One region of the Nocardia sp. CDC153 genome, then DNA from elsewhere that is predicted to be linked to it. Evidence: riboswitches for the same ligand, from Rfam matches in the RefSeq annotation. Region 1 holds a riboswitch; each other region holds the start of a gene.
The links. Region 1 has a riboswitch for S-adenosylmethionine ahead of VMT65_RS36615 (rhodanese-like domain-containing protein). Riboswitches for the same ligand answer to the same signal wherever they lie in the genome.
Positions count from the first base shown of each region.

Region 2: linked by a shared signal. The riboswitch ahead of VMT65_RS00045 (ABC transporter substrate-binding protein) and the one ahead of VMT65_RS36615 (rhodanese-like domain-containing protein) in region 1 are both predicted to bind S-adenosylmethionine.
Region 3: linked by a shared signal. The riboswitch ahead of VMT65_RS13640 (AfsA-related hotdog domain-containing protein) and the one ahead of VMT65_RS36615 (rhodanese-like domain-containing protein) in region 1 are both predicted to bind S-adenosylmethionine.

Region 1 covers NZ_JAYKYU010000009.1:76,494-86,313, reverse strand. The annotation lists gene VMT65_RS36625 (alpha/beta fold hydrolase) at 1-471, opposite strand, end outside; gene VMT65_RS36620 (O-succinylhomoserine sulfhydrylase) at 589-1,803, opposite strand; gene VMT65_RS36615 (rhodanese-like domain-containing protein) at 1,844-2,266, opposite strand; SAM riboswitch class IV at 2,281-2,396, opposite strand; gene VMT65_RS36610 (Rv0361 family membrane protein) at 2,459-2,905, opposite strand; gene VMT65_RS36605 (FAD-dependent oxidoreductase) at 3,146-4,555, shown strand; gene VMT65_RS36600 (amidohydrolase family protein) at 4,636-5,520, shown strand; gene VMT65_RS36595 (CaiB/BaiF CoA transferase family protein) at 5,596-6,693, shown strand; gene VMT65_RS36590 (YceI family protein) at 6,767-7,303, opposite strand; gene VMT65_RS36585 (helix-turn-helix transcriptional regulator) at 7,405-8,226, shown strand; gene VMT65_RS36580 (helix-turn-helix transcriptional regulator) at 8,292-9,820, shown strand, end outside.
Region 2 covers NZ_JAYKYU010000001.1:2,623-12,442, reverse strand. The annotation lists gene VMT65_RS00065 (putative FMN-dependent luciferase-like monooxygenase) at 1-272, opposite strand, end outside; gene VMT65_RS00060 (ABC transporter ATP-binding protein) at 269-1,021, opposite strand; gene VMT65_RS00055 (ABC transporter ATP-binding protein) at 1,014-1,886, opposite strand; gene VMT65_RS00050 (ABC transporter permease) at 1,873-3,702, opposite strand; gene VMT65_RS00045 (ABC transporter substrate-binding protein) at 3,703-4,866, opposite strand; SAM riboswitch class IV at 4,938-5,054, opposite strand; gene VMT65_RS00040 (HAD family hydrolase) at 5,275-5,913, opposite strand; gene VMT65_RS00035 (MarR family winged helix-turn-helix transcriptional regulator) at 6,080-6,574, opposite strand; gene VMT65_RS00030 (SRPBCC family protein) at 6,567-7,001, opposite strand; gene fusA (elongation factor G) at 7,149-9,182, opposite strand; gene VMT65_RS00020 (YrdB family protein) at 9,435-9,782, opposite strand.
Region 3 covers NZ_JAYKYU010000002.1:1,088,362-1,098,181, forward strand. The annotation lists gene VMT65_RS13620 (hypothetical protein) at 1-124, opposite strand, end outside; gene VMT65_RS13625 (DoxX family protein) at 268-666, shown strand; gene VMT65_RS13630 (hypothetical protein) at 694-1,536, opposite strand; gene VMT65_RS13635 (HAD family hydrolase) at 1,530-2,255, opposite strand; gene VMT65_RS13640 (AfsA-related hotdog domain-containing protein) at 2,252-3,040, opposite strand; SAM riboswitch class IV at 3,054-3,164, opposite strand; gene VMT65_RS13645 (MFS transporter) at 3,266-4,549, opposite strand; gene VMT65_RS13650 (FMN-dependent NADH-azoreductase) at 4,527-5,153, opposite strand; gene VMT65_RS13655 (LysR family transcriptional regulator) at 5,259-6,161, opposite strand; gene VMT65_RS13660 (SDR family oxidoreductase) at 6,242-6,898, shown strand; gene VMT65_RS13665 (hypothetical protein) at 6,929-7,330, opposite strand; gene VMT65_RS13670 (hypothetical protein) at 7,730-8,578, shown strand; gene VMT65_RS13675 (TetR/AcrR family transcriptional regulator) at 8,601-9,185, opposite strand; gene VMT65_RS13680 (hypothetical protein) at 9,178-9,594, opposite strand; gene VMT65_RS13685 (hypothetical protein) at 9,591-9,820, opposite strand, start outside.

The sequences.
Region 1 (9,820 bases):
CTTGAACAGCTTGCGGATGCGCGCCTCCATGGCGTCGTCCAGCCAGTCATGCGGCATCGCACCGTCGACCAGCACCGCACCGATGGCCCGGTCGGGGTTGCGGTTCGCCCAGTTCGCGGCAACCAGCGCGCCGTACGACCAGCCGATCACGATGGCCTTCTCGACGCCCCGGGCGGCGAGCACGGCGTCCACATCGCGGACGCACGCCTCGAAGGAGTAGTCGGCGGACTTCAGCGACTTCTTGCCGCGCGCCCGCTCGTCGAAGGTGATGTGGCGGAAGCCGTCACCGAGCTCGGCGATGACATGCTTCCAGTAGCCCTGGGTGGCGAACTGGCCGTTGAGGTAGATCACCGGGATGCCGTCGCCGCCGGTATCGGTGCAGAACAGGGCGGTGTCGTCGACCGGAATCATGCCGGTCCAGGTGGTGGAGGAGGAAGCGGAGGAAGCGGAGGAGCTGTTGTTCTTCGTCATGCCGACAACTTTCGGCGGGTGGCCTGATATCGGCCTGACACCGTCCTGACGTCTCCCCTGACATGGAAAAAGGGCCGGAATCCAGTGGGTTCCGGCCCTTTTCGAACGATCGACGGATCAGCTCAGCGCGTGATCCAGATCGTTCAGCAGATCTTCGACATCCTCGAGGCCGATCGAGATGCGCACGACGCCGTCCGTAATGCCCACGGCCGCACGGCCTTCCGGGCCCATGGCGCGGTGCGTCGTGGTGGCCGGGTGGGTGATGAGGGTCTTCGCGTCACCGAGGTTGTTGGAGATGTCGATGATGCGCAAGCGGTTGAGCACCTCGAAGGCCCGCTTCTTGGCCTCGTTCTCGGCGGCCTTCAGCTCGAAGGTGATTACCGTGCCGCCGCCGGACATCTGGCGCTTGGCCAGCTCGTACTGCGGGTGCGAGGACAGGAACGGGTACTTCACCCAGGCCACCGCCGGATGGTTCTCGAGGAACTGGGCGATCTTCAGGGCGGAGTCCACCGACTGGCGCAGCCGCAGCGGCATGGTCTCGAGACCCTTGAGCAGCGTCCAGGCATTGAACGGGCTCAGCGCCGGACCGGTGTGGCGCATCAGGTTCTTCACCGGACCGTCGATGTAGTCCTGCGGGCCCAGGATCGCGCCGCCGAGCACGCGGCCCTGGCCGTCGATGTGCTTGGTGCCCGAGTAGACGGTGATGTCCGCGCCCAGGTCGAAGCCGCGCTGCAGCAGCGGGGTGGCGAAGACGTTGTCCAGCACCACCTTCGCGCCCGCCGCGTGAGCGAGATCGGAGACCGCGCGCACATCGGTGAGGGTCTGCATCGGATTCGAGGGGGTCTCGAAGAAGACGGCCTGGGTGGGCACCGACAGCGCCTTTTCCCACTGGTCCAGATCCTCGCCGTCGACGAAGACGGTCTCCACGCCCCAGCGCGGCAGGATCTCATTGGCCACCACGAAGCAGGAGCCGAACAGGCTGCGCGCCGCCACCAGTCGATCGCCCGCGGCGAGCAGCGCGCCCAGCGCGGTGAACACCGCCGACATGCCCGACGCGGTCGCGAAACAGGCCTCCGCGCCGTCGATCAGGCGCAGCCGCTCCTCGAACATGGCGACCGTCGGATTGCCGTAGCGGGAGTAGACGAAATGCTCGATATCGCCGGTGAACGACGCCTCGGCCGCCTCGGCGCTCTCGTAGACGAAACCCGAATTGAGGAACAGCGCCTCGGAGGTCTCGTCGAAGCCGGAGCGGCGGGTGCCGCCGCGCACGGCCTGGGTGGCGGGGCCGACGCCCTCGGGCAGCGGCTTGTCGAAAGAGCCACCGGTGATCATGACTGGTTCCCTTCGGAGGAGCTGGGGGAGCTGGGCGAAATCACGACTGCCGCCACGGCAGGCCGTCGGCCCGCCAACCGGTGGCACCGCGATGGCCCTGGCCGTCCAGCGCGCCCTCGAAACCGTCGACCACATTGAACGACGGCGTGATGCCGACGGTGGTGGCCGCGGTGGCCGCGCCGATGGAGCGCTGACCCGAGCGGCAGATGAACAGGACCGGGGCCTGCGAATCCGGGTTCCGGTCGGCGAGCGCCTGCTTCAACTGGTCCACGAACCGCGGGTTGGGCGTGCCGGTGGCGTCCACCCATTCGATCAGCGCGGTCGGGCGGCCGATCTCGCTGGTGTCGGGCACACCGACGAATCGCCATTCCGCCTCGGTGCGCACGTCCACCAGCACCGCATCCGGATTGTCGCGCAACAACTCCCATGCCTGCTTCGGCGTGATGTCACCCGCGTAGCTCACCTGTACCTCCTGTGAATCCGCACTTGCCGCATCGCTGCTCGATGCGTGGCCAGGTCGTCACCCGGAGCACCCCACCGCGGAGGAGGGTTGCCGACCAGCCAGCCGGGGCTTGGCGCTGGTACTCATGACCTGGGATGAGAGTGCCGAAAAAACCGGTGTTGTGTCAAACCCCCGGTCGGTCTTCGGACCTTGTCACGAACCGCAGACCAACCACCGGGAATTCTCCTTGGTGAAATGCCAAGTCGAGGTCGACTGCGCACCGTCCACGCTGAAGGTGACCTGGGCGGTGGCCTTGTCACCGTCGACCACCGGATCGTCGAGCCGATCGAAGGTGATGCCCGTGCCGCTCGTGCCCGCGATCTTCAGCGGGGAGTTGTTCTCGTCGAATCCCTTGCAGGCCACGGCCGGAACGAACTTGCCGGTGTCGTTACGGGACTTGATGAACTCGCCCGCGGCGACCGAGAGGCGATCGCGATCTGTGACATTCTTCTCAACCGGCGAGATCAGCGTCGCGATCACGATGCCCAGGATCACCGCCGCGATGACACCCGCCGCGAGCAGAAACGGCCACATGCTGCGGGTCTCGTTCTGCTCGATCGGAATCGACGTCTCCTCGACTGTCTCCTCGGCATCGCTCATGGGTAGATCATGCCTGGCGTTCCCGCAGTTTCCCCGCCCGCGCGCGGGGGCGCCCGTGCGCCATCGATAGAATCAGCAGAATTTCCGCTCCGGTGCGGGAATAGCAAGACCACGCAGCAACGCTGCAGCGTCGGGGGCCAACGAAGGTCGCCGAGGCCAGGGCGTCAACTTAGCCTAAGCTAAGAACGACGGCTAAGTTTTGACGGCAAGTTAGTTTCGACCCAAAGGGTGCGCGGAAGAATGACCGAACAGAGTGCAGCGACCCGCCCGCTACGCATTGCGATCGTGGGCGCGGGCCCGGCCGGTATCTATGCCGCCGACGCCTTGATGAAGTCCGATGCCCCCGCCGGGTTCGACGGGGTGAGCATCGACCTCTACGAGCGCATGCCCGCGCCGTTCGGCCTGATCCGCTACGGCGTCGCGCCCGATCACCCGCGCATCAAGGGCATCATCACCGCCCTGCACAAGGTGCTCGACAAGGACCAGGTCCGCCTGCTCGGCAATATCGACTACGGCACCGACATCACCCTCGAGGACCTGCGCCAGTTCTACGACGCGGTCATCTTCTCCACCGGCGCCAATGCCGACCGCGCCCTGGGCGTTCCGGGCATCGACCTCGACGGCTCCTACGGCGCCGCGGACTTCGTGTCCTGGTACGACGGCCACCCCGATGTGCCGCGCACCTGGCCCCTCGATGCGGAGAAGGTCGCCGTGCTCGGCGTCGGCAATGTCGCCCTGGACGTGGCGCGCGTGCTGGCCAAGACCGGTGACGAACTGCTGCCCACCGAGATCCCGCCGAACGTCTACGAGGGGCTGAAGGCCAACAAGGCCGTCGAGGTGCACGTGTTCGGCCGCCGCGGCCCGGCCCAGGCCAAGTTCACGCCGCTCGAGCTGCGCGAACTCGACCACTCCCCCACCATCGAGGTCATCGTCGATCCCGAGGACATCGACTACGACGAGGGCTCCGAGGCCGCCCGCCGCCACTCCAAGCAGGTCGACATGATCTGCAATACGTTGGAGCAGTGGGCCATTCGCGACGTCGGCAACCGCCCGCACAAGCTGTTCCTGCACTTCTTCGAGAACCCCGCCGAAATCCTCGGTGACGAGAACGGCAAGGTCGTGGGCCTGCGCACCGAGCGCACCCAGCTCGACGGCACCGGAAACTGCAAGGGCACCGGCGAATTCAAGGACTGGGACATCCAGGCCGTGTACCGCGCGGTCGGCTACCTGTCGCAGAACATCCCGGCCCTGCCCTTCGACGACCAGGCCGGCACCGTCCCCAACGAGGCCGGACGCGTGCTGGTCGACGAGAACGCCGACGGCAAGGACCGCTACGCGCCCGCCACCTACGTGACCGGCTGGATCAAACGCGGCCCGGTCGGCCTCATCGGCCACACCAAGGGCGACGCCAACGAGACCATCGCCTGCCTGCTCGACGACGCCGCCGATTTCGTCCCGGCCCCCAAGCCGGAACCCGAGGCCGTCACCGAGTTCCTCGAGGGCAAGGGCATCCCGTTCACCACCTGGGCCGGCTGGTACCGCCTCGACGCGCACGAGCGCGCCCTGGGCGAGCCGCAGGGCCGCGAGCGGGTCAAGGTCGTCGAGCGCGAGGAGATGCTCGCCGCCTCCGAGCCCGACAAGGTGTCCTGACCAGTACCGGACACCAGGTCCTGACCAGCGCGAATCCGCTTGCCGGACAAGGTTGTCCACACTTGTCACCGTTCTGAGGCATGCTGATCAACGTGTTCGATGCCCATCTCCACATCTTCGACCCGCGGTTCCCGCTGTCGGAGAACGAGGGCTACCTGCCCGACCCGTACACCATCGCCGACTATCGCAAGCGCATGTCCCGCTTCGATATCGACGGTGGTGCGGTGGTCAGCGGGTCGTTCCAGGGCACCGATCAGAGCTATCTCATGGCGGCGTTGGCGGCGCTCGGCGAGGGCTGGGTGGGCGTCACCATGCTGCCCGTCGACGCCTCCGACAAGCAGATCATCGAGTTGAACCGGGCCGGGGTCCGCGCGATCCGGTTCAATCTCAAGCGGGCGGGCGGCGATATCGTCGGGCTGACCATGCTGGCCCTGCGCGCCTATGAACTGGCCGGTTGGCATGTGGAGCTGTACATCGACGGATCCATGCTGGGCTCGCTCGAACCGGTCATCACCAAGCTGCCCAAGCTGTCCATCGACCACCTGGGCATGTCCGACGAATGCCTGCCCTACCTGCTCAACCTGGTCGACCGGGGCGCGAAGGTGAAGGCGTCCGGGTTCGGGCGGGTGTCGATGAACGTGGGTGCGGCGCTGCGGAAGATCCACACCGTCAATCCCGAGGCCCTCATGTTCGGCACCGATCTGCCGGGCACCCGGGCCGGGCGTCCCTTCCGCGATGCCGATCTGTCGATCATCGCCGACGCCGTGGGCTCGGACCTGCACCGCGTGCTCGAGGACAATGCCCGGGCCTTCTACGGTCTGCCCGCCAAGGACCGGACGCTCGAGGATCCGGAGTCCCCGCTGCGCAAGGCCTCCGGCGAGGTGCCCACCCTGCGCCTGCCCCGCTCCGAGCTCCCCACGACCCCGCCGCCGGACACCCTGCCCCTCCCGATTGTCGACCACTGAATCCGCGTTATTGTCATAACGTCAACACCGGCGTGGCGTCGGTGCGCAGGATTCGACGACGAACCGAGGTAGGGCGTGAGCACTCCATCCACCGCCAAGCAGGGCCCGCTCGCGGGCATTCGAGTGGTCGAACTGGCCGGTATCGGTCCGGGTCCGCACGCGGCACTGCTGCTCGCCGATCTCGGCGCGGACGTGGTGCGGGTGCAGCGGCCGGGCGGGTTTCCCGGCTTCATGGAGCGCCCGCAGTGGCGGGGCCGCACCATCGTCGAGGCCAATCTGAAGGATCCGGCCGATATCGAGAAGGTGCTCGGGCTCATCGAGAAGGCCGACGTGCTCATCGAGGGCTTCCGGCCGGGTGTCACCGAGCGCATGGGACTGGGTCCCGAGGTCGCGCTGGAACGCAATCCGCGGCTGGTCTACGGCCGCATGACCGGGTGGGGCCAGTACGGGCCGCTGGCCGATCGCGCCGGGCACGACATCAACTACATCTCGCTGACCGGTGTGCTGAATGCCATCGGCCGCAAGGGCGAACGCCCCGTCCCGCCGCTGAACATGGTGGGGGACTTCGGCGGTGGGTCCATGTTCCTGGTCTTCGGCATCCTGGCCGCGCTGGTGGAGCGACAGAATTCGGGCAAGGGCCAGGTCATCGACTCGGCCATGATCGATGGCGCGCTTGCCCTTTCGCACATGATCTGGGGCATGAAGGGCATGGGCCTGTGGTCCGACGAGCGCGGCACCAACCTGCTCGACACCGGCATGGCCTTCTACGACACCTATGAGACCGCCGACGGCAAGTACATGGCGGTCGGCTGCATCGAGCCGCAGTTCTACGCGGAACTGCTTCGGGGCCTGGAGATCTCGCCCGAGGGGCTGCCGCATCAGATCGACCCGGCCGGTCAGGATCAGTTGCGCAAGCTGTTCGCCGAGAAGTTCAAGACCAAGACGCGCGACGAGTGGTGGGCGATCTTCGAACACACCGACGCCTGCACCACCCCGGTGCTGACCTTCACCGAGGCCGAACAGAATCCGCACATTCAGGCCCGCACCGGCCTCATCGAGATCGACGGCGTCGTGCAGCACGCTCCGGCCCCGCGCTTCTCCCGCACCCCGTCGGGCACCCCGACCCCGCCGCCGGACGCGGGCACCCCGATCGAATCGGTCTGGGCGGACTGACCTCCCCCGGACGGCCGAACGCCCCCTGTGGAATCCACAGGGGGCGTTGACTTTTCCGATGCGGCGGGGAGAACTACGGGGCGACCAGCTGGATGTCGAGCTCGATGGCGATCTTGTCGCTCAGCATGGCGTTGGGCATGCCCGGGGCCACGCCGAAGTCGCTGCGCTTGATGGTGCCGGTGGCGGTGAAGCCCGCGTGCTCCTTGTTGTCCTGCGGGAAGACCTGCACGCCGCCCCACTCGACGTCGAGGGTGACGGGCTTGGTGATGCCGCCGATGGTGGCCTCGCCGGTGACCTCGAACTCCTCGGCCAGCGCGACCGGCTCCGGGACGCGGAAGGTCAGGTGCGGGCGGTTGGCGACATCGAGGATGTCGGCGCTGCGCACGTGGCCGTCGCGCATCTCGTTGCCGGTGTCGAAGGAGTCGAAGTAGATGGTGGCCTCGATGGCCGCCTCGCCCGCCTCGTTCACGACGAAACCGGTCTCGAAGCGGTTGAAGCGGCCGCGGACCTTGGAAATGCCCAGGTGCTTCACGGTGAAGCTGACCGAGGAGTGGTTGGCGTCGAGGGTCCAGGCGCCGGGGGCGAGGGTGGTCTGCTCGGAAGTCGTCATGGCTCGAGATTAAGTGGACTGTGGTCCGGTTATCCAGGCCGTAGTTATCCGGGTATTGGCAGGGCGGGGATAACGGGACGGGGACCGGGCACTATGGAGAGGTGTCTCGTTCCGAATTCGCCGAGTTCCTGATCGCACGCCGCGCCCAGCTGCAGCCCGAGGACGTCGGGCTGCCCGCCGGTCGGCGGCGGCGCACGCCCGGCCTGCGCCGCGAAGAGGTCGCGGCCCTCGCGGGCGTCAGCGCAGACTACCTGGCCCGGCTCGAACAGGGACGCGACACCAACCCCTCCACGGCGGTGCTGGCGGCGCTCGCGGATGCCTTGCGGCTCAATGAGATCGAGAAGCACCACTTCGGCAAGCTGGCGCTCGGCATGGAGCAGAAGGCCAACTGCCCGTCCGCCGGGCAGGCCCGCGAACAGGTCTCGCCGACCATGCAGGCGGTCATCGACGCCCTGCATCCCACACCCGCGTTCATACTCGGCCGCTGGCTGAACCTGCTCACCGGCAACCCGGCCTGGCGCGACTTCGCCGAGCCGCTCGGCATGTTCGACGAGGAGTCGCACGGCAACTTCGCCACCTTCGTCTTCGCCCATCCGACCGCCAAGAAGACCATCCTGAACTGGGACGCCGCCGCCGATATGGCCGCCTCGGCGCTGCGCGCGGCCGTGACCCGCTTCCCGGACGACCCGTCGGTCCAGAACTACATCACCGCGCTGAGCCGCTATCCGGAGTTCGAGCGACGCTGGCGCGAACACCGGCTCACCGACTTCCGAACCGTCGTGCTGAAGATTCAGCACCCGGTGCGGGGCGAGGTGGAGGTCGAGATCGAGACCCTGGATCCGGCCGCCGACCAGACCGTCATGGTCTGGCTGGTCGACCGGCGACAGGCCCGCCAACCCGGATTGCGGCTGGTCAACGAATAAAAGCCGCAGGTTCCGGGCATTTCGTTCCCGCTGCCCGGGCGCGTCGCGGGCACTACAGTTGAGCCATGGCTCGGAATTGGCCGATGGTCGAACGGGAGTCCGAACTCGAATCGATCTCCTCGGCGCTCACCGGCGACGACTTCGTCGGGGCGGTTCTCACCGGGGACGCGGGGGTCGGCAAGACTACGCTGGCACGGCAGGCCACCGCCGCCGTCGGCGGCAATATTCGTTGGGTCGCGGGGACCGAATCCGCCCGGAGCATTCCGCTCGGGGTCTTCGCGCACATGGTGGGGGTGTACACCGCCCACGATCCGGTGACCTTCATGGCCGCGGCGCGCGAGGCGCTGCTCGCCGACGGGCACACCATCATCGGCGTCGACGACGCGCATCTGCTCGATCAGCTCTCCGCCACACTGCTTTTGCAGCTGGCCATCGACAAGGCGGCGCACATCGTGTGCACCGTGCGCAGCGGGGTGCAAGTGCCCGACGCGGTGACCTCGCTGTGGAAGGACGGGCACCTGCTGCGCATCGACCTGCGGCCGTTCACGCAACGCCAGAGCGTGGAACTGGTGGAGTCGATGCTCGGCGGACAGCTCGAGGGCTTCACCGCCAACCTCATGTGGGAATCCTCCGGGGGCAACGCGCTGTTCCTGCGGCACCTGGTCGAGGGCGCGCTGGAGGCGGGGACGCTGCGGCAGGTCAACGGGGTGTGGCAGTTGCGCGGGCGCGCCGCCGTCACCTCGGAACTGGCCGCGCTGCTGGAGGATCGGGTGGAGCAGCTGCCCGACTCCGTGCTGCGGGTGCTGGAACTGCTGACGTTCTGCGAGCCCATCGATCTGGATGTGCTCTCGGAGCTGGCGGGCGAGGAGGCGGTGGAATCGGCCGAAACCCGCGGGCTCATAAGGATTGTGGAGAACAGCCATCAGCTGCTGGTGCGATACAACCATCCGCTGTTCGGGGAGGTGATCCGGCGGCGACTGGGCATCGCGTCGGCGCGGCGGCTGCGCGGGCGGCTGTATTCGGCGCTGAAGGATCGGCCCATCAATTCGGCGTCCGAACGCATCCGGCTGGCCGAATTGGCCTTGGACAGTGACAAATCCGCCGATCTCGAGCTGTTCCTGGCGGCGGCGTCGGATGCCATCGCACTGGCGAATCTCCCGCTGGGAGAACGCTTCGCGCGCGCGGCGGTGGAACGGCAGGGCGGCGTGGAGGCCGCCGATCTGCTGGGTCGAGCGCTGCTGTGGCAGGGTCATCGCATCGAGGCCGAACGCATGCTGGCCGGATTCGATCCGGATCAGATGAACGAGGTCCAGCTCGCGCGCTGGGGCACCACCCGGGTCTCGAACCTGCTGTGGTCCATGGGCGACGCCGACCGCGCCGACGCGGTGCTGGAATCGGTGCGCAGCCGGGTCACCAATCCGAAAATCATTGCGACACTGGATGGCCTGGCCTCGGCCTGCGCGGTCAACGAGAACCGCGTCGATGAGGCGTTCGCGCTCGCCGAACCGGTCATGTCCGCCACGGAAGTGCCCCCGTGGGCGGTGTACTGGGCGGCCTTCGGCGGCGGCCTCGCGCTGGCGCTCATGGGCCGCGG
Region 2 (9,820 bases), on a different contig from region 1:
ACCCGGATCGGATCCTCCAGGGCCAGCGTCACGATGGCGGTGCCGAAGCGCAGGTGCTCGGTGCGGGCCGCCGCGTGCGCGAGGAAGACGAACGGCGCGGGCAGCCCGCCCTCGGCCGGATCCAGGTGATGCTGTGCCACCCAGGCGGTGTCGTAGCCGAGCCGTTCGGACAGTTCGATCTGTTCGAGCGCGTGCCGGTAGACGGTGGCCGCGTCCTCCCCCGCCGCGGTGCGGACCAGGCGGGTGAAGAAGCCGAGACGTTGCGGGGTCATAGGGTCACCTTTCCCAGGTAGGCGTCGCGCACGGCCGGATCGCCGACGAGTTCGGCGGCCGGGCCGTGCAGCACGATCCGTCCGGTGCGCAGCACGTTCGCGGTGTGCGCGATGCTCAGGGCCAGTTCCGCCTGCTGCTCCACGATCAGGATGGCCAGGCCCAGTTCCCGATTGAGGCGGGCGATCTCGTCCAGCACCCGGTCCACGAACAGCGGCGACAATCCCATGGTGGGCTCGTCCATGCAGATGAGCCGCGGCTTGCTCATCAGTGCCCGCGCGAACGCCAGCATCTGCTGCTCACCGCCCGACAGCGTGCCCGCCCGCTGGGTCCGGCGCTGCGCCAGCCGCGGGAAGTGCTCGAACAATTCGGCGGCCCGCGCGGCCAGCACCGCGCGGCGCTCCTTGCGAATGTAGCCGCCGACGAACAGGTTCTCCTCGACGGTCATGGACCCGAAGACGCGCCGGGCCTCCGGCACCGAGGCGAGCCCGGCCCGGATGCGCGCCGAGGCGGGCGTGGCACTCACGTCGACGCCGTCGATCTTGACCGCGCCCGCGGATGGCTTCAGCAGTCCCAGCGCGGTTTTCATGGTGGTCGACTTGCCGGAGGCATTGCCGCCGAGCAGCGACACGATCTCGCCGGGGCGGACCTCGAGCGAGACTTCGTCCAAGGCGCGGGACGCCCCGTAGTGCACCACGACCTTGTCGAATTCGAGGATCGGCGTGGCGTTCTCGTCGAATACCTCAGACATCGATGGCCGCCTTCCCCGCCACTCGGCTGCGCCCCAGGTACGCCTCGATGACGCGCGGGTTCTCGAGCACCTCGTCGGGGGTGCCCGCGGCGATGACGCGGCCCTCGTCGAGCACCAGCACCCGGTCCGAGAGGTCGTGGACCAGGTCCATCTTGTGCTCGACCAGCAGCACGGTCTGGCCCTGCGCCTTCAATTCGGCCAGCTGCCGGCCGATTTCGGCGGTCTCGGTCTGGTTCATGCCCGCGGCCGGTTCGTCGAGTAGCAGCAGATCGGGTTCCAGCGCGAGCGCGCGGGCGATCTCGGTGCGACGGCGATTGGCGTAGGACAGCGTGTAGGTGGGGTGATCGGCGCGGGGTCCGAGACGCTCGGAGAACCGGGCCAGTTGCGCGTCGATCCGAGTCGCCGACTCGCGGCGCTCGGCGCGCGCCGCGGGCGTGGGCACCAGGGCCACGGCCAATTCGGCGAGCAGCGAAACCCACCGCAGCACCGGGATATTCGCGATCGAACGCAAGGGCCGGGTGGCACGCAGTGTGGTCTGCAGGCCCACGTCGACGTTCTCGCGCACGGTCATATTGCCGAATACCCGGCCGTTCTGGAAGGTGCGCGCGATACCCGCCGCGGCCGCCGCCTCGGGTCGGCCGGGACGAATCCGCTTGCCGTGCACCAGAACTTCCCCGGCGTCCGGCTTCAGCACACCGGAGATCAGATTGACCGTCGTCGACTTCCCGGACCCGTTCGGCCCAATGATCGACACGAATTCGCCAGGTGCGATGGAGAATTCGACCCCGTCCACCGCCTGGACGCCGCCGAAGGCGCGGCGCAGACCGGTGACCGTCAGCACCGCACCGGTATCAGACTGCGACACGATCCCTCCTCACCAGAATCCCCTGCGGCCGGAACCGCACCACCAACAGCAACACCAAGCCGTACAACACGATTCGCCACGAGGGCGCGAGTCGCAGCGCCTCCGGCACCCCGATCAAGACGACCGCGCCGAGCACCGCGCCGTAGGGCGAGGCGGTGCCGCCCAGCACCAGAATGGTCACCACCAGCAGTGACATCGGCAGGTTGAACACGGTCGGGTCGATATAGGAGTACTGGTGGGCCAGCAGCGCCCCGCCGATGCCGGAGAAGAACGCCGCGAGCGCGAAGGCCAGCGCCTTGTAATCGCGCACCGGCACACCCGCCGAGCGCGCCGCCACCTCGTCGGCCCCGATGGCCCGGATGGCGGTGCCCAGCCGCGACCGCTGCACCCCGATGATCACCGCCAGCACAATGGCCAGCACCACCAGCTCCAGCCGGAAAATATCTGTGTGCGTGGTGAATTCGTAGCCGAACAGCTTCGGCGCGGGAATCCCGAAGATGCCGTAGCTGCCGCGCGTCACCGACTCCCAGTTGCGAATGATCGCCACGATCACGATGCCGATGCCCAGGGTGGCGATGGCCACGTAGTGACCGCCCAACCGCCACAGCGGGGCGGCCAGCACCGACGAGGCCACCGCCGCGACCAGGCCCGCGACCAGAATCGCGGGCAGGAACGCCCAGCCGTGCGAGACCGTCAGCACCGCCGAGGTGTACGCGCCGATGGCGATCGGCCCGGCCTGCCCGATGGCCAGCTGCCCCGCCGATCCGGCGACCAGCGTCATGGAGACCGCGATGATGGCGTAGGCCAGGATCTGGGTGCCCACCGAAATGCTGTAGTCATTGGCGACCGACGGAATCACCACCGCCGCAAGGCCGAACGCGAGCAGCGCGTGCCACCAGCGCACCGGCCACTCCCGGCCCGCGGACAGGAAGGTGCCGGTCATGGGCTCGGATTCGATGGCGGGCGGGCGGGCCAGCAGGCCGCCGGGCCGCAGCACCAGGAAGAGCACCAGCAGCCCGAAGGTGATGAGGTCGCGGTAGCCGTCCCCGAACCAATAGATGCCGAACGCCTCCACCAGTCCCAGTACGAAACCGCCGAGGACCGCGCCCGGAATCGAGCCCAGCCCGCCGATGGTGGCGGCCACGAAGCCGGTCATGCCGACGATGCTGCCGCTGGTCGGTGAGATGTTGGAGTTGTACAGGCCGACGAAAATGCCCGCCAGCCCGCCCAATCCGGACGCGATGGCGAAGGCCAGCGACTGCACCCGGCCCACACCGATGCCCATCTGGGCGGCGGCGTCGGGATCCTGCGCGGTGGCGCGAATCGCCAGCCCGTGGCGGCTGTAGCGCAGGAACGCCCACAGCCCGGCCATCACCGTGAGGGTGATGGCGAACATGACCACGTCCGAGGTGCCCAGCCGCACCCCGCCGACCCGAATATTGTTGGTGGACAGCACCTGTGGGAACGGTCGGGTATCCGGTCCGAACACCAGGGCGACCACGTTCTCGATGATCAGCCCCACCGCCACCGTGGCCAGCAGGGCCGCGATGGCCGGAGCCCGGCGCAGCGGCCGCACCGCCAGCACGTCGATGGCCACGCCGACCAGCGCGGTCACCGCCACCACCACCAGCAGCGCGGCCCACCACGGCACCCCGTGCTGGGCGATCAGCCACCAGCCCAGCACCGAGCCGAAGGCGAAGATCGCGCCGTGCGCGAAATTGATGACATTGCTGACCCCGAAGATCAGGGTGATGCCCACGGCGATGAGCGCGTACGCATTGCCGTGGACCAGACCCGCGATGAGCGTGTCGAACATCTACTTATTGCTTCCGACCGGCAGGAACTTGCCGTTCTGCAGGATCAGCTCGATCGGCTTCACCCCGCTCGGCCGCCGCGTCTGCTGATCGAAGGCGAAGGTGCCCAGGCCGATTCCGTCGAAATCCTTGATCTCACGCAGGCCCTTCAGCACGCCGTCGCGGGTCGCGCCGCCGTACTTCGCGGCCTTCACCAGCACGTTCAGCGCGTCGTAGGCGTAGACGTTGAAGTCGCCGGGATCGGTGTTGAACTTGGCCCTGAACTTGGTGACGAAGCTCTGGATCTTCGGGCTCGGATCCGACGGGGTGAACACGCCGTTCACGATGTCGCCCTCGGCCGCCTTGCCCGCCAGCTCGATGAACTGCGGGGTGTTCTGGCCACCGAAGAACTGGCCGTTGAACCCGACGTCACGCAGCTGCTTGACCACCAGCGCGCCGTCCGGGCCGTAGCCCAGGTGCACGAACGCGTCCGGGTTGGCGTCGCGGCCCTTGATCAGCACCGGGCGGAAGTCCTGCGAATCCGGCAGGATCGAGGAGGAGTAGGCGATCTCGATGCCCTTCTCCTTGGCGAACTGCTCGAAGAACTTGAAAGCCTGCTTGCCCCAGTCGGTTTCGAGGTACACCACCGAGACCTTCTTGGCCTTGGACTGCACCCATTCGGCATTGCGCTCCTGGAACACGTCCAGGGTGATGGAGGGGCTCCACGAGTAGTCGCCGCCCTTGGTGAAATCCACCGAGGAGTTGGTGAATCCGTACTGCACCAGCTTGCCGCGGTTGTAGACCGGCGAGGCGGCGATGGAGGCGGGTGAGGAGAAGTCGCCCAGCTCGGCGATGATGGACTGGTCGCCAACGAATTTCGTCGCGATCGGCACCGTCTGCTTGGGGTCGGACTGGGAGTCCTCCCACTTCAGCGCGACCTTCTTGCCATTGATCCCGCCATTGGCGTTGATCTCGTCCAGCGCCAGGTCGAAGCCCTGCTGCCAGAGCCGCCCGTACTCGGCCGAACCGCCCGTCTTCGGCCCCGAAACGCCGAAATAGACCGTGTCCGAGCCGCTTCCGGTGGAATCGTTGGAGCAGGCCGACACCAGCCCCGCCACCAGAGCCGCAGCCGCGACACCCACCGCCACCCGGCCGACAACACGCTTCCGGGACCAGATCCTGCTCATTGTTACCTCTACACTCGCGCACCGACTCGCCAGCCGGGCATGGGGACGCGACCGCGCTGCCACCCGCGATCGAATAGCGCTTGCGATACCCGCGACGGCACCGCCTGGTCGTCACCCGGGGCACCCCACCGCTAAGCGAGGGTTGCCGATCAGCGAGCCGGGGCTCGAACATGCTGATACTCGTGACCGTGCGGCAAAAGTAGCCGCGAGCCGCCCCACCCCGACAGCATTCGAATCACCCTGATGCCAACGAAGGCCGTCGACCGGGCGAGGAAACCCCTTGCCGGGCACCCGGTTACCCCGCCGTCGTCGCCACACCGACGCCGCGACGCCAGTGCGCGGGGTCGCCGCTGGAGCGCGAGCTGGACGCTAGTGCGCGAGCTCGACGCTAACGCGTGAGATTCGGCGCTAGGGCTCGAGGTGGGCGGCGAGCCAGGCCGGGAACTCGGTGAGGTCGCCGAGCACCACATCGGCCCCGGCGGCCGAGAGTTCTTCCGCTGAGTACGGCCCGGTGGTCACCGCCACCGACACCGCGTCGGCCACCTTGGCCGCGCGCACATCCCCGAGATGGTCGCCGACGTAAATGGCGGCCCCACGCTCCCGCAGCACCTCGCCCTTCTCCTCGGCCCAAGCCCCACCGACCAGCTCGTCAACCTCCAAGCCAAGGTGATCGAGATGTAGCTGCGCGTGCGGCCCATTCTTGGCCGTGATCACCAACACTCGCCCACCCGCCGCGTGCACCGCCGCGAGCGCCTCCACCACACCGGGCAAATGCGCGGCCGCCTCCACCGCCAGCTCCGGATAGAACTCCCGATACATGGCCACGATCCCCGGCACCTCGTGCTCCGGAAACCACTGCGCGGCCTCGTGCGCCAGCGGTGGCCCGAGCCGCGAAACCACCAGCTCCGAGTCGATTGCCACCCCGGTCCGCGCCGCCACCGCATCCCACACGGCCGCGATGCCCGGCCGCGAATCGATCAACGTCATATCCAGGTCGAACCCGACAATGAGTCCGCCGTCCGCCGCAGTCGCATGATCGATAGCCACGCTCCGACCCTACGGTGTACATCGGCCCGTCCGCACCGAGCCTCGTCGCCGCGCACCGCTCTAGCTCAGTCAGGCCAATCGGTATGACCACCGCAATGTCGCAGGTTGCCGTCCGCGCCATTCTGGTCGAGGACCGAGCGCCGGGGGCACCGGGCTCGGCGCGGACTCAGTTTGGCAGTCGGTGCGCGGCAATGGGTTTCAGCTGTTCGCGGAGGAGATCGCCGTCGGGGCCGAAGATCTCGGCGTCGGTGTCCACCGCGATCTGTACCGCCTTGCTCACCAGTTCCCGTCCGGCGGGCTCGAGTTCGATGCGCAGGGCGCGGGCGTCAGCGGGGTCGGCGCGGCGCGCGAGCAGCCCGCGCTCCTCCAGGCCGCGAATCACCTTGGAGGCCATCATCCGGTCGGCGCCGGACATGTCGGCGACCTGCTGCTGGGTGGGCAGTTCACCCTGGCGACTCAGCCAACCGGCGGAGGCCAGCAGATTGAACTGGGTGGGGGTCAGCCCGAGCGGACGCAGATTGCGCTCCAGCCGCGTCCGCCATTCCAGCGCCGCGTGATGCAGCCAGAAGCCCGGGCTCATGAGCGGCCCCCGCGGGACGCCGACCCGGCGCATGCCCTCCGGCTCGGATAGTTCCCGCGGTTCGCCCGGCGATTCAGCCACGCCGCATTGCCTCCTGTTCCAGTGCCGCGAAGGTCAGCGGCATGTCCGCCCGCATGGCCTTCTCCCAGACCAGCTTGAACAACGGCCCGAAGATCCCGTGGACCTCGACATTCTCCGCCACCCGCACCGTGCCGTCGCCGAGCGCCTCGTAGGTGCGGTGGCCGCGCAGTTTTCCGAACGGAATGCCCGCCTCGCTGGTCCACGAATGGCCCGGTTCCACCGCCACGATGGTAAACGGCCCGGCGGGCGCGCCCTTCGGCTTGACCCACCCCTTGGTCCCGGCCGCGAATTCACCGTCGATGCGGGACTTCTCCTCGTGCGGGTCCCATTCGGACCAGCGGGCCACATCGGTGGCGACCGCCCAGATCTTGTCGACATCGCCCTTGATCACGGCCGATTCGGTGAACGAGTACATCATCGCTGTCATCTCCTGATGAGAACTTCTGTTGTTGCGACAACAGTAACCGTAGTCGCGACAACAATCAACCCCCTTTGGTGAAATCGCCGATGGAGATGGCGGGTCCGGTGGAGGGACAGCGATCCATCACCCCACCGAACCCGATCCGACCCGCCGCTACGGAGCGGGCGCGTAACCGAGCGGGCGCGTCGTGAACGTGCCCCGACCCTGCGTCCGGCTGCGCAAACGGGTTGCGTAACCGAACAATTCGGCCAGTGGAACCGTGGCGGTGAGCACCACGGTGCCGGTACGGGTCAGCGAACCCGTGACTCGCCCGCGCCGGGCCGCGAGATCACCCAGCACAGCGCCGACATGATCCTCGGGCACGGTGGCGGTCAACTCCACCAGCGGCTCGAGCACCGCCATGGCACTGGCGCGCAAGGCCTCCCGCATGCCGAGCCGTCCAGCGGTGCGGAAGGCCAGCTCCGACGAATCCTTCGAATGCGTCGCACCGTCGGTGAGGGTGACCCGCACGCCGGTGACCGGATGGCCCGCGAGCGGCCCCTCGGCCAGGGCGTCGCGGCACCCGGCCGCCACCGCGCGCACGAACTCCGCGGGCACCCGGCCGCCGACCACCGTCGACTCGAACTCGAAACCGGTTGCCCCGGCCTCGGATTCGCGCAGCGGCTGCACATCGAGCACGATGTGCGCCCACTGCCCGGCCCCGCCGTCCTGCTTGACGTGCCGATACACCAGGCCCCGCACGCCGCGCACCACGGTCTCGCGGTAGGCCACCTGCGGCCGCCCGACCAATACGCTCAGCCCGCGCTCGCGGCGCAACTTCTCCACCACGACCTCGAGATGCAGCTCGCCCAGACCGGCCAGCAGCGTCTGCCCGGTCTCGGGATCGGTCCGCACCGACAGGGACGGATCCTCGTCCACGAGCCGGGCCAGGGCCACGGCCAGCTTCTCGGTGTCGGCGCCGGACTTCGCCTCGATGGCCACCGACATCACCGGCTCGGTCGGCGTCGGCGGCTCCAGCTGGACCGGCGCGTCCGGCGCGCACAGGGTCGCGCCGACACGAACGGCCTTCGGCCCGACCAGCGCGACGATATCGCCCGCGATCGCGGAACCCACCTCCTCGTGACGGTCGGCCTGCACCCGCAGGATGCGCGCGATCCGCTCGCGACGGCCGCCGCCCGCGTCGAGCACGGTGTCGCCCTTGGCGAGGACGCCCGAGTAGACGCGCACGAAGGTGAGCCGCCCGGTCGGTGTGGCGTGCACCTTGAACGCCAGTGCCGCAAGCGGTTCCGACGGATCCGCGGCACGGCTGTCGTCCCCGGCGCCGACCGCGGGCCGATCCAGCGGCGACGGCAGGTAGGCGACGACGGCATCCAGCAGCGGCTCGATACCGATATCGCGGTAGGCCGCGCCGCACAGCACCGGAACCACCTCGCCGGAGAGCGTGAGCTCGCGCAGCGCCGCGGTCAAGGTCTCGGCGGACAGCCCGGAGTGCTCGACGAACTCCTCCAGTGCCGCCGAATTCCGTTCCGCCACCGCCTCTTCCAGCTCGCGGCGCGAGCGCTCGACCGCGTCCGCGAGGTGCTCCGGCACCGGGCCTTCGACCACGCCGCCATCCCAGTGCAGCGCCGCCAGCCGGACCAGGTCGACCACGCCGGTGAAGGCGTCCCCGGAGTACACCGGCAGCTGCACGAGCAGCGGAACCGGATGCAGCCGTTCGCGAATCGAGGCGACGGCGGCCGGCAGATCGGCCCCGGCGCGATCCATCTTGTTGACGAACGCGATGCGGGGCACGCCGTAGCGGTCGGCCCGCCGCCAGACGGATTCGCTCTGCGGCTCCACACCCGCGACAGCGTCGAAAACGGCTACGGCACCGTCCAATACGCGCAGGGACCGCTCGACCTCATCGGAGAAGTCGACATGCCCCGGGGTATCGATGACGGTCAGCCGGTGCTCGTTCCACACGCAGCTCACGGCCGCCGCGAAAATGGTGATGCCCCGATCCCGCTCCTGCGGATCGAAATCGGTGACGGTGGTGCCGTCGTGCACCTCGCCGCGCTTGTGGGTGATACCGGTGAGGAACAGCATGCGTTCGGTCACCGTGGTCTTCCCGGCATCGACGTGCGCGAGAATTCCGAGGTTGCGAACGATGGCAAGGTTGTGTCGAGAGACATTGGTACGCACGGTCATAGGTCCTTCGTGCTGATCTTGAATAGAACAGCGCGATTCCCCTGAACGTCAGAGGTCCAGGGGTCGACTCAGTACCGGCCGCGCAGCCGGCACCGAGCCGGCGAAGACACCAGGATCACCTCGAAGCGCGGACGGGCGACGACGGTGGTGCGACGATTGCGCATGACCGGCCCTTCCTGCTCGAGAGTGTGATTGAAGCTAACAGTGCAACACCGGCGGTGTCGCGTGAATTTCCGCGCGGCGCAATGGCGCTCACAGCGACAGATGCCCGAAATGGATCACGGCGAGATTGGCCACCACCAGCAGCGGGAAGACGACCGCGGCCGCGCGGTGGCCGAGCTGCCACAGCCCGGCGGACGCGCCGCCGAAGACGGCGACCTTGGTGGCCACCGCCGCGACGGGGAGGGAGTAGCTCGCCTGCGGTGCGGCGAACAGGCCCCAGAGCACAATCGCCGCAACGGCCATGCCAAGGCCCAGCAGGACCTTCGCCACCCGGCTGCGGCCGGTGCGGAAACCCCAGTAGGCCAGCGCGCCGACGGCCACGAGTTCGAAGACGAAGGCGAGGGTGAGATTGGTGGCCGACCAGGCCGTGGCGATCATAATTCGATTCTCACCGCATCACTGCACCGAGTCAAGAG
Region 3 (9,820 bases), on a different contig from region 1:
TGGGCGCTGGCTGCGGAACCGCTTGGGCCGGTGCGTTGGACGGATGCTTCGCCTCCTCCTTCGAGCAACCAGCGATCAAACCCACGACCAACAGGGCCATCGCAAGCCCTTTGTGCGCCTTCATAACTTCCCCTGCTCGAGCCGGACAGCAGCCTAATTGTGCGTTACCCCTTGGCGATCGGCTACTCGCGACGACGACACACCGGAGGGAAACGCGGGAATCGGTGACCGACCGGACAATACAGACCGACCGGTTATGCTGCAGCAATGGCAGCAGATTCGCCCGGCACCTCCGGAGTCCGTACCCGCGCGCTGGCCCTCGCGGGCCTGCTGCTGGGTGTGGGCAGCTTGCATTTCATCGCCCCCAAGCCTTTCGATGCGCTCATACCACCCCAGCTGCCCGGCAAACCCCGTACCTACACCCAGGTTTCGGGCGCGGCGGAATTGACCGCGGGCACCCTGCTGCTGCTCCCCCGCACCCGCGGCCTGGGCGCACGCCTGGCCGCGGTCATCTTCCTCGCCGTGTTCCCCGGCAATCTGCAGATGGCCTACGACTGGTGGAACAGCGACAGGCCGATGGCGCTCAAAGTCGGTGCCCTGCTGCGGCTCCCGATGCAGATTCCCATGGTGATCACCGCGCGGAAGGTCTATCGCGCCGCACGGTGATCCCATCGAGTCCAATGATCCCGGGTGTCAGTCCCGGGTCACGAACTCGTCGAAGACCGGGGTCGGCAGTTTGAGCTGGGCGTGAATATCACCGCCCAGGCCGAAATGGCCTATCGCGCCACCGTAGTTCTGCTGATAGCTCTGCCACAGCACGACCACGCTGATGATGCGGTTCGCGCCGGGCAGCGCCGGATCCGGGAAGGGGTTGGGCAGGACCGCGCGGTAGGTGGCGGTTCCGTTCTCATCGGTTGTGAAGACGTTCGGGACGCCCAGGGGGCCGGGGCGCGTGGGAGCGTCGGGGTCCAAGTCCTTGGCGCGCAGGGACATCACGGTGTAGAGCGAATCCGGGATGAGGCCGGTGAACTCGAAACGGAACTCCCCCGATCGCGCCTCGTCGTCGACGGTGACCTCGAGGGTGCCGCGCGCCTCGAGCCACGCGCCCAGGATCACCGGCTCGGTGAGTTTGCGGCCGTCCTGCGGGCGGAAGTCCGGGATCGGCGTCTCGTGGAACGGGTAGCTGGGCCGGGTCACCGTGTCGGCGTCGGGACGCTGGTCGGGGGCGAAGACCATCGGATAGTTGTTGGCGGGCAAGGGCAGCGGCAGGGTGTGCAGGACGCTCGCGGCATCCTCCTCCGAGAGGTCCTCGCCCAGCTCGCGCACGATCGTGTAGGCGGCCAGCTCGCCGAATTTCGGCACCGGCGTATCAGCGGCGACAATGGCCCGCCCCCAGCGGCGGGTGATGCCGCCGTCCGCGTCGGGCTCGGTGAGGAAGCCGACCACAATGAAATTGCCGTCGGCGTCGAGGACTTCGCTCGGCGGGTACAGCGGGCCCTGGGTGGTCGGGGTCAGTTCGTAGCTTCGGGTCACCATACGGAGAGCGCTTCCTGATCGGAGAGAAGGCGGCCGGGATCGTCGACGGACGCGCCGACCCGGTCGGAGAAGTGGATCCAGCCGTGGCCGTGCGCCGACAGCACCGCGTCGTCGCCGCGGAAGCCGGGGTGTGCGACGGCCCGCAGGAACGGCAAATCGCTGGCGTGATCGCCGTAGCCGTAGCTGTTTTCGCGGGCGATGCCGTGCTCGCGCAGGAAATCGGTGACCGCGCTCGCCTTGGCGGTGCCGATCATGGGGTGATGGACCTCGCCGGTCAGCACGCCCGCCGCGTCGACCACCGGGGTGGTGGCGATGAGGTGATCGGCACCCAGCGCATCGGCGACCGGGGCGATCGCCGCGGCGAACGAGCCCGACAGCAGGACCGTGGTGTCACCCGAATTCTGGTGTGCGCGCAGCGCTTCCACCGCGTCGGTGTAGTAGACGGCACCGCTCGCGGAGAACTCGGCGAACCAGCGGCGGCCGGCGGCGGCCAAGGCGTCGGCACGCACGCCTCGATAGGCCCGGTAGTACTGCCGGTTCACCTCCTCGCGGGGTGTTCCGGACGCGGCCTGTCGCTTGATCTCGTCGCTGAGGCGCGCGTATTCGCTGCCGTCGTCGCCGTTCTCGGCCAGCCAGAAGCGCTGGAAGGCGAACATGCTCTTGACGGTGATGAGGGTTTCGTCGACGTCGAAGAACGCCGCACCCGCTGTCGCGCTCATGCCACCGCGCCCAGGTAGGCGGCGATCGCCTTGGCGGCCTTGTGGCGTTCGATCTGCGAGATGCGCTCATTGGGCAGGGCCGCGTAGGTGATGCGGGTGGTGGCCACGCTGCGGTCGAGCTGGCGCACGTCGACGTCGATGGCGAACTCCAGCTTGGCCGGGTCCTCGATGGCGATCGGGGTGAGCACCGCGTGCAGGGTGGCGGGCAGCGGGAACAGGAAGGACTTGAACTCCAATTCGATGCTGTTCCAGACGATGTAGAAGTGCTGTTCGGGCCAGCGGCGGCCGTACTCCAGCTCGAACGCGCCCAGGAACAGCTGGCGCACCGCCTCCACGATGACGATGCCCTGCACGTGTTCGCCGGTCTGGTGGTCGAGCAGCAGTTCGTTGTCGCCGTGAATGCGCAGATCCGCCCGGAACTCGGTCTCGGACTCGCGAATCAGATTGGCCAGCAGCACATTCGAATTCTGATACTTGTGTACCTGGTGGCGGGGTGCCGGTTCGTCGACCGCGCCGCGCACGTGCAGCCCGGCCGGGGCGTGCACCCGCGCCACGTGCTCGAGGTAGTCGAGGTCGTGGCGGGTCACCCCCTGCCCGAGATGAACGGTCAACGCGCGCTCCGACTCCCGCCACCGGCCGCCGCGCAGGGCGGCGACCAGTCCCGACACCGTGAAGGCCCGGTCGTCCTCGGCGATACCGCGGAAGCGGTCGGCCACCAGCAGCACCTCGCCGACGGCCACCTCCCCCGAGAGCACGGACACCGAATCGAGCTGGGCTACAGACATTTTTCCTCCGAGAGCAAGACGCTTATGGCGGCGCTCGCCACCATCCGGTCGTCACCCGGAGCACCCCGCCGTCGTGGAGGGTTGCCGCCCAGCCAGCCGGGGCTTGACACTGGAACTCATGACCGTCCACGAAAACCTATGTCCCCCAGTATTTTTGACCCATAGTTTCAACCACCCCGATCGAAACCCGCCCACGGAGGACAGCGCTGTCCCCCGCCCGCCGATCTAACCCGCGGTGGCTTCCCCCACGCCGACCCCGCTCGGTGCCGTCGCGGCTTCCCGGACAACTACTCGCGTCGAGGCGACGGCCAATGCCGCCCCCAGCGCCGCCAATGCCGCGATGGTCAGCGCGACCGCCGAATAGCCATGGCGTGAAACCAGATTGGCGAGCTGTGGTCCCGCACTGGCCCCGACGAACAGGGCGAAGGTGTAGAGCGCGGTGGCGGTGCCCCGTGCCTCGCCCGCCTGCGCCGCGATCGCCTGGACCGCCGCCGGTGCCGCGACCGCGATGGCCGTCACGAACACGAACAGCCACATCGCGACCCATACGCCGCCCAGGGGGACCGCGGTGATCGCCGCCGCTGCGGCGGCTGCGGCCAGGGCGGTGATCAACCGTGCCGCCGGTGCGATCACCCCCAATCGTCCGGCGAGCAGCGGCACCGCCACCATGGCCGGAATCGCGCTGGCCCGCAGCGCGAGCAGGGCGGCATTGCCGGATCCCACTCCGTCCGGCGGTGCGAGCTGGATACCGGTATAGATGCCGACGAACGAGCCCAAGATCGCCAGGCAACTCAGATACAACAGAGCCAGGCGAGATTGCCGGAGCAGAATCACGAAGGGCACGAACACGGTTCGCGCGACATCCGCGAATCCACCCTCGGTTGTGACCGCCGCGTCTCTTACCGAATTCGGCGGCTGGAGAACCACGCGCAGTAACACCGCCGACAGGGCGAACACGACTGCTCCGGCGACGAAGATTGCGTGCCAGCCCCAGGCATTGCCGACGAGTTGGGCCAGGACCTGGGCCACCACGCCCGCGCCGAGGAAGGAGCTGGTCAGGCAGGTGAGGGCGAAGATTCTGCGGTCGGGGGCAATGCGTTCGGCGAGGTAGGCGAAGGCGGCGGGGGCGAAGAAGGAGGCGGTGAGGCCCTGCAGGATTCGTGCCGAGAGGCCGGTCACGAGTCCGGGGGCGGCCGCCACCAGGAGGGAGCTCACCACTGTGGCGAGCAACCCGCCGACGATCACCGGCCGCCGTCCCCAGCGGTCCGAGAGCGGCCCGGTCACCAGGAAGCCCGCGCCGTAGGCCAGCCCGAAGGCGGTGGTGGTCCAGGTGGCCGCCGACTTGGACGTATCCCAGTCCGCCGCAAGCCGATTCAGCACCGGCAGCACCACGTAGAGCTGGCCCACCACCAGGATGCCGACCGCGCAGACCGCCGCGACGGTCCGACCGGTCGGGGCCCAGCCCGGCTCGGTAGCCGAGCCCGGCTCAGTAGTCGGCGGCGAGCTCACGCGCACGCTCCTGGGCCGCGGCGAATCCCGCCTCCGGCTTCTCGGTCAATACCGTTGGCGCGAACCGGATCTCGGCAATGTCCTTGATGCCCACGAAGTTCAGCCAGTCCTCGACGAACGGCGTCGCGAAGTCGGAGCCGAACTGCACCGGCACACCCGGCTGATGTACGCCGCTGGTGTACACCGTGACCGCCCGCTTGTCGGTGAGCAGCCCCGAATACCCGCTCTGCGGATCGAAGGTGAACGTCCACCCCGGCTGGGTCACGATATCGACCCACTGCTTGAAGATGTACGGCACGCCCGCATTCCAGATCGGCAGGTTGATCACGTACAGATCGGCCGCCGCGAACCGCTCGAACACCACCCGCGCCCGCTCCCAGGCCGCGAGCTGCTCGGGTGTCTGATCCCGCCCGGTGAACAATGCCAACTTGGCCTCGGCCGCATGGGTTCCGAAGTCCGGCAGGTCGGCGTCGAACAGATCGATGGTGTCGACCGTCAGCCCCGGATCCTTCGCGACGAGCCCATCGATGAATGTCCGAGCCAACGCCCGCGACTGACTGCGCTCACCGCGCGCCGACGCATTGATATGCAACAGGGTGGTCATCGAATCCCTTTCGTAGACAACGATGTCCACGTCTATCAAGCGGCACCCGCCCCGCACGACGGTTCTGTGCGCGCTGATCCGAAGCCCCCGGCACCGACCGGGCCTTCACTCGAGTGCGGTGGCGACCGCGGCGGGGACCGGGACGCCACGGCGGACGACCTCGGCGATGAAGCGGCGCACCAGAACGTCGGCGGGAGTCGCGGTCAGGCACACCAGGTCTCGGGTGACACCCGGTCGCAGGCGACGGATCGGTGGGACCGCGCCGCCGCCGAGGGCCGTGGTGGGGACGAGGGCCACGCCGAGACCGGCGGCGGCCAGGCGGGCGGCGGTGCCGGCCTGGCGGGTGCGGACCGCAGCCGTGAGCGTCACCTGGTGGCGGGCGGCTTCGGCGTCCAGCCAGGCGGCCAATCCGTTGTCGGGGTGGTAGTGGACCAGGGGTTCGTCTCGGAGTTGTTCGAAGGTGATGAGCTTGCGTTCGGCCAGGGGGTGGCCCGGCGGGAGTACCGCCACGATCTCCTCGACACCGATCAGCTCGACAGCGCCCGTGAAGCGGGTCGGGCGGGGGCCGATGGCCACATCGGTTTCCCCGGCGTCGATCAGCCGGGCCAGCTCGTCGGCGCTGGTGGTCTCGGTGAGACTCAGGCCCACGGCGGGATTGCGGCGCAGCCAGGTCCGCAGTACGGGGGCGAGCAGGCCCGCGGTCATGCTCTCGGCACAGGCCAGGCGCACATGGCCGCCCGCGCCGCGCGCGGTGGCGCGGCCGGTGCTCACCACCCGCTGTGCCGCCGCCAGCGCCGCCCGGGCGTCGGCCGCCACCGCGCGTCCCACCACCGTCGCACGCACGCCACGCGGCAGGCGTTCCAGCACCGGCGCGCCGATCTCCCGTTCCAGGGCGGCCAGCTGATGCGACAGCGCCGGTTGCGACATGTGCAGCGCCGCCGCGGCTTCGGTGATCGATCCGGCGTCGAGCACGGCGACCAGGCATTCTAGAGCGCGCAGGGTAGGCATTCGGTAATTCTATGGGAACGAAAGAAAACCTTCAGATCGCGACGGGATGATCGAGGGGCGGCCGAGCGCTCATCCTTGGCATGACGACATTGCGGAACAAGAAGCTCGTGATCATCGGCGGCAGCTCCGGCATCGCCCGGCGACTGGCGGCCGACGCCGAAGCGCAAGGTGCACAGGTCATCTCGGTAGGCCGCCCCGAGGTCGAGCTGGCCGACGAGGCCACCATCGCCGCCCTGGCCGAACGCGTCGGCGTCCTGGACTATCTGGTCACCCTGGCCGCGGACCCCGCCAACGGCCCGGTCGCCGCTCTCGACCGCGCGGCCATCCACCGCGCCTTCGACGCCAAGGTGATCGGCCCGATCCTGCTGGCCAAGCATTTCGCACCGCGCTTCCGTCCCGGTGGCGCGCTGCTGCTGTTCTCCGGCGTCGCCGCGTGGCGACCCGCGCCCGAACGCGTCGTGATGGCCACGGCCAATGCGGCGGTGGCCACGCTGGCCGCGGCCCTCGCGGTGGAGTTGGCACCGCTGCGGGTCAATGCGATCTCGCCCGGAATCGTGGATTCGGGTGCGTGGGACGGGCCCGGCAAGGCGGAGCTCTTCGCCGCCGTGGCCGCCAGGAATCCGGCCCGCCGCGTCGGCGCGCCCGCGGACATCGCGTCGGCGGCCCTGCTGGCGCTGACCAATCCGTTCCTCACCGGCACCACCCTGCACGTCGACGGCGGCGGTCGCTGGGCGTGAAAACGGCCGGGCGGCAGTGGTTCTCGACGCTCAGGCCAGGATGAAGCTCAGTTGCTGGACGTAGCCGCCCCCTTCGCGATTCCACGAGTAGCCGAACCAGACGCCCGGGGTCACCTCGCGGATCTCGTCGTAGAGCGACGGGGTCGGCGAGGGCGCGTAGTCGAGGATCCAGGCCGGGCCGCCGTCCACGACCGAGGGTCCGGCGAAGACGTTCGCGGGCCAGGCTTCGAATCCGGCGGCCGTGAGGCGGTTGAGGAGGTAGCCGCCGGACGGGCCGGTGTAGAAGTCCTTGCCGATCCACAGGAGCGGGGCCCAGGACTGCATCTCGCGCGGGGCGGCGACCCAGCCGTCCTTCGCGCCGATCGGAACATCGCCGCGCGGGGCGTTGCGGTAGATCGTCTCCAGTTGCGAAGGTGCGCATCTGAAGCGCAACGAGTCCACGGTTGCTGATGTGTTGTCAGAGAACAGAACACACCCGTTGCCATAGTCCGCCTCGGCGTGGGCGACCACCGGGACGAGCATGACCAGCACCCCGAAACCGAGGGGGGCGAGGCTATTCACGAGGGCTTTTCGGAGTCTTTCACCGCTAGTACCCATCACTGTCTCCACCGGGATGAATCCCGACCCACCAGCGATCTTAGTTCGCGGCAAAATAGCTGATCCGAACCGATTCCGAACCGAGACCAGATCGATCCGCAGTTAACAGGAAATTGACAGCGTTCGACTGGAAATGTCTCGAGCTTCGTGTCGATCTAATTAGCTATGACCCCGATTCAGGCCCGCTCACCGCACGCGCGGTGGACTTGGATCGCGGCCGGCAGTTTCGTCGCCGTGATCTCCTTGGCATCGCTCGCCCCGCGTGCCCTCGCCACCTCTCGCGATCAGATCGGATTCGATCAGGTCCCGGAGACCACGCCCGGCACCACGGTGATTGCCCCGCATCCCATCTCGGTCACGGCCATCGCCCAGCAGATGCAGGCCGCCATTCAGGCCGCCTCGCCCGGCACCAGCGTCGGTATCGACGTGGTGGACACCACCACCGGTACCCCCGTCGCCAGCCTCAATGCCGATCAGCAGTTCTACACCGCCTCGGTGGTGAAGCTGCTCATCGCGCTGGACACGCTGAAAAGCCAGGATTGGCAACCGGATTCGGATACCGCCGACCGGGTGAGCCAGATGCTGTCGACCAGTGACGACGATATCGCGGACGCGCTGTGGGACAACGGCGGCAATGACGCCATCATCGACCGCATGGTGAGCACCATCGGGCTGACCGCCACCACCGCGCCCGAGGACACCGCGCAGTGGGGTGAAACGCTCACCACGCCAAGAGATGTCGTGTCGATCTTCCACTACATCACCACCGCGGCCCCGGCCTCGGCGCGGGATCTGATCCTGGGTGCGCTGCACGACGCGTCCGAGACCGCCGCGGACGGGACGAATCAGTACTTCGGCATCCCCGACGCGTTGACCGGTGCGAGCTGGGCGGTGAAGCAGGGGTGGATGGATCTGGACTCCTCGACCACCCTGGACACCACGGGGTTGGTGAGTCCGTCGCCGGATCAGCCGTATCGCTATGCGGTGGTGGTCCTATCGACCCAACCCGCGGGCACCAGCTGGTCGGTGGCGGGCACGGCCCTCACTGCCGGGGTGCAGCTGCTCCATGCTGTCTTGAAGTAGCGGGGCCGTCCTGAAGTAACTCTCACCCGATCCACTGCCGCACCCGATTGCGGGCGATGCGGCGGGCACGTTCCGGCGATACCCGATCCGGCTCGGTGATCACCGAGATCGCCAGCCCGTCCAGCAGCGCCAGCAATTCGGTTGCGGTATCCCGGGATTCGTCCTCCCGCGCGGGCGCGGCGCGGGTCAGCACCCGCGCCAGCAGGTCCTCGGTCTCCCGCCACTGCTCGCGGTGCAGGGCCGCGATCTGCGGGTCGTGGGCCGCGCGCGCCACCAGGGCCAGCCAGACCCGCGCCAGCCGGTCGTCGGCGGTGGGCGGGAGCAGCAGCTCGGTCAGACTGAGCAGCTGTTCGTCCGGCGGGAGCGCGGCGAGGTCCTCGCGCGTGAACCGCATGGCCGCCTGGTGTCGCACGTGATGCCAGGCGGCCAGCAACAACTCGGTCTTGGTCGAGAAGTTGTATTGCACCGTGCCGATGGAGACTCCGGCGCGGGCGGCCAGATCGCGAATGCTGACGCCCTCGATGCCGGTCTCGGCAATGGCGTCGGCGAGGCGTTCCAGCAATTGGTAACGCCGGTCGGTGGTTTCGACGGGGCGGCGGTCAGCCACGGCGTCCTCTCTGCTCGCGGGTGGAGTAGTAGCGCCACGCCTGACCGATCAGCTTGCCCGCCAGCGCGGCCGGTTCGGGGCGCTGATCGGAGTTCGGGGCGCGATTGGCCACGGCGGCGAAGAACAACAGCAGTATGCCCAGCCCGCCGATGCCGAAATACACCCCCTCGCCGAGCATGCCGACGATGAAGCGGGCCGACTCGTGCTCGTGGCCCGCCAGGCCGGGCATGATCAGGTCCTTCTGGGCCCAGTGCAGGGCCTCGGCGAGCACCCAGGCGAAAGCGGCCGCGACGGTGCACCATCCGGCGAGGGGGTGGCGGCGGGCCAGGGACAGACCGAATACCACGGTGACGGCGGCGAGCACGCCGACGGCGATCTCGCTCGCGCCGAACAGGGTCGCGCCGTTCATCGCCGCACCGCCGTTTCCGACCGCGTCTCCGGACCCCGGCGATGCCGCCCAATCGCGACCAGCAGCAGGATCCACGCGCCGATGAGCAAGAGGTTCCGCAGGGCGGCACCGATTTCCATGTGCTCGGTCATGCCCTCGGTGTCCCCACCCAGGAACAGGGTCCGCTCGGCGATCATGGCCACCGCCGAACCGGCCAGCCCGATCACCGCCGCGGCCATCGCGAAAC